Regions from separate parts of the Corallincola spongiicola genome, predicted to be linked through region 1. Evidence: riboswitches for the same ligand, from Rfam matches in the RefSeq annotation. Region 1 holds a riboswitch; each other region holds the start of a gene.
What was found. A riboswitch is a leader RNA that binds a small molecule or an ion and turns the genes downstream of it on or off. The one in region 1 is predicted to bind cobalamin.

Region 1 (2,200 bases):
GCAGGTTAAGGCTAACCACACCCAGATTGTTGCGGCCATCATGAACCTCCACGCCGTCCTCTTCATACTGACCTAAGAAACTACGGCAGCCCATCGGTGTCTTAAAGGATCCCGTGACTTGCACCACTTGCTCGTAGTTCAAAATATCTGGATACATGCGCTTCGAGGCACACTCTAAGGCCAACTGTTTGATCCCGTAGTTGGGATCTTGCGGGCTGCGGTTAAGGCCCTCTTTAATGACAAACACCAGTTTCGGAAAGACGGCGGTTTTGCGATTACGGCCTAATCCGGCAATACGATTCTGCAGAATGGAACGTTGGATCAGTTTGGCTTGCCAGCTTTCACCCAAACCAAAACCGAAGGTCACAAACGGCGTTTGGCCATTGGCGGTGTGCAGTGTATTCACCTCATATTCCAATGACTGAAAGGCGTCATGACACTCTTTTTCAGTTTGCGCTTGGGCGAACGATTCGGCATCCGATACCTGCCACTCGGCAGCTGTCGCCAAGTGCTTCTCGTAGCTGGTGGTGACATATGGTGCCAGTACCTCATCGATACGATTGACCGTGGTGCCGCCATAGATATGGCTTGCTACTTGGGCGATGATCTGTGCGGTAACCGCCGTGGCTGTGGCAATCGATTTTGGCGTATCGATCTCCGCGTTACCCATCTTAAAGCCTTGCTCTAACATCCCTTTTAGATCAATCAGCATGCAGTTAAACATCGGAAAAAACGGCGCGTAATCCAGGTCATGGTAGTGCAACTCTCCCCGGTCGTGGCCGCTCACCACATCCTTTGGCAGAATATGACGACGGGAGTAATGCTTGGCGACGATACCCGCCAACAGATCACGCTGGGTGGGGATCACCTTGCTGTCTTTATTGGCGTTTTCATTCAGCAGATTCAGGTCGCTCTGCTCCATTAAGCCGCGTATTTCCTGATTCAGGTGGCTGGCTTTTTCTCGGGCCAGATCGCGGTCGTGACGGTACTCAATGTAAGCGCGGGCCACTGCTTTTTGCTCGCTGGCCATCAAGCTGTCTTCCACAGCTTGTTGGATCTCGTCGATATGCAAGTCGGAAAGCGGTGCTAATTGACTCGCTACCTGCTCGGTGATCTGCTCAGCTATTTTTGCCGAACGAATGCCGACCACTTCGCAAGCGCTTTGTATCGCCAACTGGATCCGTTTGGGGTTGAAAGGGGCGCGACTGCCATCCCGTTTAATCACGACCTGCTGCATGTTCATCTCCTGAACTTATTATTCTGTACTGTTTAGATTGATGTAGGGCGATGGTAAGCGAGGGCAAATAGTCACAGCATGATAAGTAGGCGAACATCAGCTAACGCTGACCATATCGCCCAATAATTCATGTTGCACTGGTGCACCCCGCCCAGCATGGCATTGGTGATTGCGGCAGGTCTCCTGGCTTCTGGTATTGAGTAAACTGCCGCCTTCCCAGCGCTAAGCCAGTGGCTTTGCCCATTAGATATGGACAGAAGATGCAGCGTACCAACCAGATACAGTTACGGGGGTAGCTCCGGTTTCTCACCGGATTCCCTATTGTCCCCATGCTTGCGCATGTGTGTGGACCACAATCTGCATATATAGTGGCAGCAAAAAAGCTGAGGCACTAGATGTGGTGTTTGGTGAACTAAGGTTTCATTGATCGAAGGCAAGTTTTTGGATGGGTGAAACCAAGGAATCATTTAAAATGTGATGCTGCCAATGGATCCCGACGGTGATGGCAAGAAAATCTATTTCAATATGCGCTTCCCGGGCCAGTATTATGACTATGAAAGTGGGCTGCACTATAACTACTTCCGGGATTACGACCCTGAAACTGGGCGCTACATTCAGTCTGATCCCATTGGCCTGAATGGTGGATTGAATACCTATGGGTATGTTGGGAGGAATCCTACGGGGTTTGTTGATCCGTTGGGGTTGCTTGTATGGAGCCAAAGTTATGGTGGTAGCATAGTGAAAAATGGTACCACCTTGTCTGGCAGCATAACTTTAGTTATTGATCATACTGGAAAATTTATGGTCTTGACTACGCCAGAATATGGGTTTTCTACGCTTAGAAATGGAGTGTTTACCCGAATAGTCGACGTTATGCCATATACAACCGTAGTCGATCTACTCGACAAAGGTATCTCTTTGTCATTGTCAAAAGGAGTATTCAAGCTGTCTATTACGTCGCCT
Region 2 (2,200 bases), on a different contig from region 1:
AGGGTGTGGAAGCGTTGTGAGGCGTTGAGCTAACCTGTACTAATTGCCCGTGAGGCTTAACCATACAACCCCTAAGAAGTTTTACTGAAAATGTTCCAGACATTTTTCAGCACTTCCTCCATCCGTGGAGGGCGTGAGTTAAGTGACGTGCAAGACACGCCAAAATCGATAGAGTGACAGTCGGCATTTTCCTAATTAAGTTTTTGTCTGGCGGCCATAGCGTTGTGGCACCACCTGATCCCATTCCGAACTCAGCAGTGAAACGCAATTGCGCCGATGGTAGTGTGGGGCTTCCCCATGTGAGAGTAGGTCACCGCCAGACACCTAATACAGTGAAGAGGCTACCCGATAGGGTAGCCTTTTTGCGTTTAAGGCCATTGAAAACAGTAAAGCCCTTCGCCCAAGCGAAGGGCTTTTTTGTTGGAGCAGCCTTTAGCGCCGTGGCTACTATGAAGTAGCGTATCGTTCTTCATTTAGTTTGTTCAGTGAAACGATACAACTTTCAATCTCTCTCCGTTATTGATTAAAGCCTAGCGTTGTGACCATGGCGTGTTTACCCGTATACTCATCTCTCCTGTCATTCTGGGAATAAAGTCTTTCCAAATGGGAATGTGGTGAGAATCCACAACTGTACCCGCAACTGTGATCACTACCTGGTTCAACGATTTGTTTGATAAGAGTTTTGTGTAAGTCAGATGACCAGCTTTACTCCTAGCACAGCAGCCGAGCGGGTAACTCGGAGGGCTGGGCATTATCAGTAATGCTCCCTCCATTTTTAGCTGATTATCTCTTTATTAAGCAGGTGAGCAGATGTGGTCAATTAGCCATATTAGTGACGATAGAACTCAATTAATTCGAACTACCATTGATAACAAAACCAAGCCGTTGGGCGCATTGGGTGCTTTAGAAACGCTGGCATTGCAGATCGCTCAAATTCAGGACTCAGCGACGCCTGCGCTTACAAAGCCTGTGTTTTGGGTATTCGCTGGCGATCATGGGATCACCGATGAAGGGGTTAGTGCCTATCCAAAAGAGGTGACTTCGCAGATGGTGATGAACTTCGTCAACGGTGGTGCTGCAATTAATGTGTTTTGTCGGCAACACGATATTCAGCTTTACGTCGTCGATGCAGGCATCAGCTCCACGATTGAATACTCTGATAAGCTGCTGAATTGCTCTTTGGGTAAGGGTACGAAGAATTTCTTGCTGCAAAACGCTATGACCTCAGAACAAGTACAGTTTGCCTTTTCGCACGCGAAGGAGCTGATTGCTGGCGCGCAGCGTACTGGCACAAATATTGTTGGCTTTGGTGAAATGGGAATAGGGAATACAACGTCTGCCGCTGCGTTGATGGCGTTAGTGACGGGGATCCAAGCTGATCTATGCGTAGGGAGAGGAACCGGTGTGGATGATGCTGGCGTTTCGCTGAAAGCTGCTGTCGTCAGCAAGTTGCTAGCTCGCGTTAACGGCCGGCTTGATCCGGTCTCAGCCCTGGCAGCGGCAGGCGGTTTTGAAATAGCGATGATGACGGGGGCTATGCTTGCTGCAGCCGAAAGTAAAATGGTGGTTCTTGTCGATGGCTTTATTGCTTCAGTGGCCGCTTTGTTGGCTTATAAAATTGCCCCTGCGGCACGCGACTATTTCGTCTTTTGTCATGCATCAGATGAACGTGGGCACCAACGTTTACTGGCAGAGATGAATGCTAGACCCCTACTAGATTTAGGAATGAGACTCGGTGAAGGCACTGGGGCAGCGCTTGCGTATCCTTTGTGCCAAAGTGCCGTTGGATTTCTTAATGAGATGGCTTCTTTTGGTGATGCGGGCGTCAGTCAATAATGAATTGGTTTCAATTACAGTGGCGTCTGTTTCTTGTAGCCGTGCAATTTCTTACTCGTGTCCCGGTTGTGATCCCGGGGGAGTTTGATCCTCGCTGGTTAAGTCGGTGCTGCGTGTATTTTCCCGTGGTTGGTTCCCTTATTGGCTTGGCTGCCGCTGCTGTATATTTGCTTTGTGTTGATGCGCTGGGCACGACGATTGGCGTTATGTTGTCTATGGCTGCATCAGTTCTTATTACCGGAGCGTTCCATGAAGATGGCCTAGCGGATACCTGTGACGGGCTTGGTGGCGGTTTAGATTGCGCGCATAAGTTGAGGATCATGAAAGATTCTCGTATAGGTACTTATGGTGCAATCGGGCTGTT
Region 3 (2,200 bases), 480 kb from region 1:
GCCACGAACACCACCCTGAGAGCAGCATTTCACCGCCGTTTGGAAGTGCTTAAAGAATGGAATACAACCGGTATGATTAGCCTCCCCCCCTCGGATAGATGAACCGAGCGCGCGAATACGTCCGGCATTAATACCAATACCCGCACGCTGACTGACATAGCGCACAATCGCAGAGGTGGTGGCGTTAATGGAATCCAGCGAATCACCGCATTCAATCAACACGCAAGAGCTGAACTGGCGAGTTGGCGTACGCACGCCCGCCATAATCGGCGTTGGCAAAGAGATTTTGAACGTAGACACCGCATCATAAAAGCGACGGACATAATCCAGACGAATGGACCTGTCGTAGTTAGCAAACAAACACGCACCGATCAGCAGATAGAGAAACTGCGGGCTTTCGTAGAACTCTCCTTTCACCCTGTCCTGAACCAGGTATTTACCTTCCAGCTGCTTCACGGCAGCGTAAGCAAAGTCCAAGTCCCGTTGGTGGTCGATAAAACCATCCATCAGGGCGAACTCTTCCATGCTGTAATCCGTTAGTAGCTGGGCATCGTAACGTTGCAGATCCACCAACCGACCCACGTGCTGGTATAGCGAAGGCGGCGTGTATTGGCCATAGGCTTTTTTACGCAGATGAAAGATGTTCAGCCGGGCAGCCAGATATTGATAATCAGGAGTCTCTTCCGAGATCAGATCCGCCGCAGACTTAATCAATGTTTCATGAATATCTGACGTGGTAATTCCGTCGTGAAATTGCAGATGTGCTCTAAGCTCGACTTGAGATACAGAGACAGTATCAAGCCCTTCTGCCGCCCAGGTGAGTACCTTATGGATCTTATCCAGATCGAGCGGTTCATGGCGGCCATCACGTTTGGCAATTGAGATATTTTTGTTATTCACCTTGTCGAACTCCGTAGCGACAAGGCAGGGGAAGGTATGACGCCAGCCATGCTAGCGTTCAGGCGAACAGCCGGGCATGGTCGAGCCACACACCGGATCACCCCGCCCGATGTTTGACGAATCAGTTAATTGGTGCGAAAAACACACCGCGACGGCAGGTCTCCTGGCTTGTGCGTCTTCGCCTTGACTCGCCTTCCCGGAATCTCATTCCAGTGGCTATTGAGCGTGGCTCTGCACTTACAGTTGCGGGGGCAGCTGCGGAATTATTAGCGGAAAAAACACCACTAATTCACCGCATTCCCTATTAATCCGTGGGCATTCTATTGAAGACGCCCTTGGGAACCGTTCGGCACATATAGTGGTTCAAGAATTGATTTACGTCAACATATAGTGTTTAAAAGGTGATTTGATATACAGAAGTTAAATAAAAAATGAGCATTACAAATGCAAAAATTAGATTTGCTCAATGCTCTCCATTCGGAGAGCATCAACTCACGCTAGGTGTTGACCCCAATATCCCCGGCGGCGCAAGGTTTACAGGGTAACCTTCAAAAACTAATCTTTCTTACCCGTGATAGCGCGGAATACGCCACCAATGGCAACTAAAGCCAGCCACCAAAACTTTTTCAACAGCAGCAAAAAACCGGCAATAGCACCCGTTTTTGCCGCCAGTTTGCCGGCAACAAGCGCACCTAAGCCATAAGCTGCTACCTCATCATAGGAGGGGTCAAAATCTTCGTAACGATGACCATCAACGAAGTTCACCATCGCCAGTACGCTATCTAAACTGCCATTGATCTGATCAAGTTGGTTCATACCAGCAACAAAATTCATCTCCAGCACGCCTTTGCGACCTAAGCTGCGGATGCTGTAGTTCAGGGTATGATTGGGATCGTGGTCAAACTCCAGCTCTTTCGCCCAATAGAGTTGATGACGACTTTTGTCGTAGTAAGGCCGAGCAGCCCAACCGACTAAATCAATTGAGCCATAACCTGCTGCTTCGCGCTCACCGCTCTCTGACCGGGTATCCGCCTGCATCTCTTCTAACAGTTCGTCATAATCAATGTTGTAGGCATCTTCATCAGAAACGTAACCATCTTCTTCAAATGAGATGACAACCGCCCAGGAATCCTCGTCCAGCGGAGTCTGCCCAGCAGGCAACAACATCCCCAAAGCGCCAGTGCCTGGCGGGTTTCCCCAAGCCTCGCTGAGCACACGCTCGGCGTCTTGCGGATCGAGATAATAGAAATCATCCGACACATGAAGTCGAGCCATGCTGCCCGGCAACAGAATCTCGCCG
Region 4 (2,200 bases), 160 kb from region 1:
CGGTCGGAGTCAATGCTTACGCCTTCGCCCACCAGCATCAGCAAAGCGAAGCTGAAGTGGCAGCCGCTGTGCTTTTGTCTACGATAGTAGCAAGCATCAGTATGAGTGCTTGGCTGGCGTGGATGCTGTTACCAAATACCTGACAGGGGGTCAGTGCTTACTCATGGCAACGACAGATATCTACTTGGTGCGGCACGGTGAGACAACATGGAACCAAACACATCGACTGCAAGGTCACTTAGACAGCCCCTTGACTCAGCGCGGCAAACAGCAAGCAAAACAAGCTGCTGAGCTGCTGCAAACCACCTGTTTAGCTGCAGTGTATAGCAGTGACTTAGCCCGCTGCAGTCATACCGCTCAATGCATAGCTGCGCAACATAAACTGCCCTTGACCACGCTCAGCGGACTCAGAGAGCGCCATTTTGGCCCACTGCAAGGGATGCAGCTGACCGATATGGATCATCATCAGTTAGCACTATGTAATCTGCATGTGGATGGCTCTCCCGATGCTGCTCCGCTCGGCGGCGAAAGTGTCAGAGAGGTCTGGCAACGTAGCCAAAATACTCTCGCTGAAATCGTCAAGCCTCATGTGGATCAAGCCATTGTTGTCGTCACCCATGGTTCGGTTTTGGCTATTTTGTTACAAGGCCTGGCCGCTAAACCATTGCATCCGGTGCGTACCGGATATTATGAGAATGGCGCTGTCGTTGGCTTACAGTGGCAACACTGAGTCAGCACACGGTTCATACCTGTTAATAACTTGTTGTCTCCAGCAATATGCCGGATAATCTCGCCACCAATTCGTTGTGGTTAAGTAAGCGATCGATAACCACAGCGGTAACGATGGTGCCATACAGGCTTAAAAGGGAACGCGGTGCAAAACCGCGGCTGTACCCGCAACTGTAAACAGAACGCTGCACACTCGCCACTGACCTACAAGGGTTGGGAAGGCGTGCAGTCAGAAGCTGTGAGCCAGGAGACCTGCCATCCGTTAAAACTGAACCTTGTATCACGCAATAGCGTGATAACACCTGAGCGGGTTACTCAGGGCAGTGTTTACCGGAACCAGATCTATAGCTTTCAATTCCGGTCAACCCGCCTAAAAATCCGCGCTCAATAATGGAAGCAATGTGGCGCATATCCAAGCTAAACATCTGTATCGACCTCAGCATGACAGGCGATACCACTGATGGCCAATCAAGAGCAACCGCTGGTGCAGGTGGACGCCCTTGGCTGGCAAGCTGATGGTCGCGATATTCTGCAACAGATAGATTTCCAGATTAGCCGCGGCACATTTGTTGGCTTGATCGGGCCAAATGGCGCAGGCAAATCCAGCTTGCTACGATGTCTATATAGAGTAAATAAGCCTTCCAGCGGTCAAGTACGCCTTAACGGTCAGAATTTATGGCAGCACTCGGCGCGCACCGTTGCGCAGCAAGTGGCTGTCGTACTGCAAGAAACCACCGGTAACTTCGGCTTACGATTGCGTGATGTGGTACGGATGGGGTTAACTCCCCATAAAGCCGCATTTGCATTGGATAGTCACCATGATCTGCAACTGGTCGATGATGCCATTGAGCAGGTGGGTTTAACGGCATTAGCACAGCAGCCCTTTGAACATCTGTCTGGGGGCGAGAAACAGCGCGCGCTGATCGCCCGCGCTATCGTGCAGCGTCCTAAGCTGCTGCTGATGGACGAACCAACCAATCATCTCGATGTGCGTTATCAAATTCAGGTATTGGAGCTAGCCAAACACTTGGGCATCACCGTGATCGCATCTATCCACGATCTGAATTTGGCCAGCGCCTTTTGTGATCAGCTGTTGTTGATCGATCAGGGCAAACTGATTGGCCAAGGAACCCCTGACGAAATATTAACCGAACGTATGCTCGGTGAGGTATTTGGAGTCTGCAGCAGTATCGATCAACACCCGGACCATGGTCACCCGCGCATCACCTACCACTATGGCTACTTAACCGCAAACAATAAGCCACCGGGAGGTGACCATGCCTGAGCAGTTATGGCAACGGCCCGCCTTTCGCTGGTTGGTAATAATGGCGCTACTGCTATTTGCATTAGCAACACCGCTGTTCGCAGCCAGCTTCGGCGCTGCCCAGATCGATGCAGCAGATGTGTGGCATGCTCTGTGCCATCATTTGGGGGGCAGTTGTGATGTCAGCGCGATCAAACAGCGTATCGT

Region 2: it holds a riboswitch for cobalamin, as region 1 does, so the genes downstream of both, cobT (nicotinate-nucleotide--dimethylbenzimidazole phosphoribosyltransferase) here and nrdD (anaerobic ribonucleoside-triphosphate reductase) in region 1, are expected to answer to the same signal.
Region 3: it holds a riboswitch for cobalamin, as region 1 does, so the genes downstream of both, nrdA (class 1a ribonucleoside-diphosphate reductase subunit alpha) here and nrdD (anaerobic ribonucleoside-triphosphate reductase) in region 1, are expected to answer to the same signal.
Region 4: it holds a riboswitch for cobalamin, as region 1 does, so the genes downstream of both, EXY25_RS08600 (ABC transporter ATP-binding protein) here and nrdD (anaerobic ribonucleoside-triphosphate reductase) in region 1, are expected to answer to the same signal.

The regions. Positions count from the first base shown of each region.
Region 1 covers NZ_SHLY01000002.1:827,444-829,643, forward strand. The annotation lists gene nrdD (anaerobic ribonucleoside-triphosphate reductase) at 1-1,237, opposite strand, end outside; cobalamin riboswitch at 1,394-1,607, opposite strand; gene EXY25_RS18810 (RHS repeat-associated core domain-containing protein) at 1,715-2,200, shown strand, end outside.
Region 2 covers NZ_SHLY01000001.1:41-2,240, forward strand. The annotation lists partial or broken rRNA gene EXY25_RS00005 (23S ribosomal RNA) at 1-64, shown strand, start outside; rRNA gene rrf (5S ribosomal RNA) at 207-322, shown strand; cobalamin riboswitch at 575-722, shown strand; gene cobT (nicotinate-nucleotide--dimethylbenzimidazole phosphoribosyltransferase) at 811-1,836, shown strand; gene EXY25_RS00020 (adenosylcobinamide-GDP ribazoletransferase) at 1,836-2,200, shown strand, end outside.
Region 3 covers NZ_SHLY01000002.1:350,857-353,056, reverse strand. The annotation lists gene nrdA (class 1a ribonucleoside-diphosphate reductase subunit alpha) at 1-900, opposite strand, end outside; cobalamin riboswitch at 1,037-1,263, opposite strand; gene EXY25_RS07305 (DUF2167 domain-containing protein) at 1,456-2,200, opposite strand, start outside.
Region 4 covers NZ_SHLY01000002.1:663,781-665,980, reverse strand. The annotation lists gene EXY25_RS08610 (AEC family transporter) at 1-143, shown strand, start outside; gene EXY25_RS08605 (histidine phosphatase family protein) at 164-730, shown strand; cobalamin riboswitch at 828-1,003, shown strand; gene EXY25_RS08600 (ABC transporter ATP-binding protein) at 1,190-2,014, shown strand; gene EXY25_RS08595 (FecCD family ABC transporter permease) at 2,007-2,200, shown strand, end outside.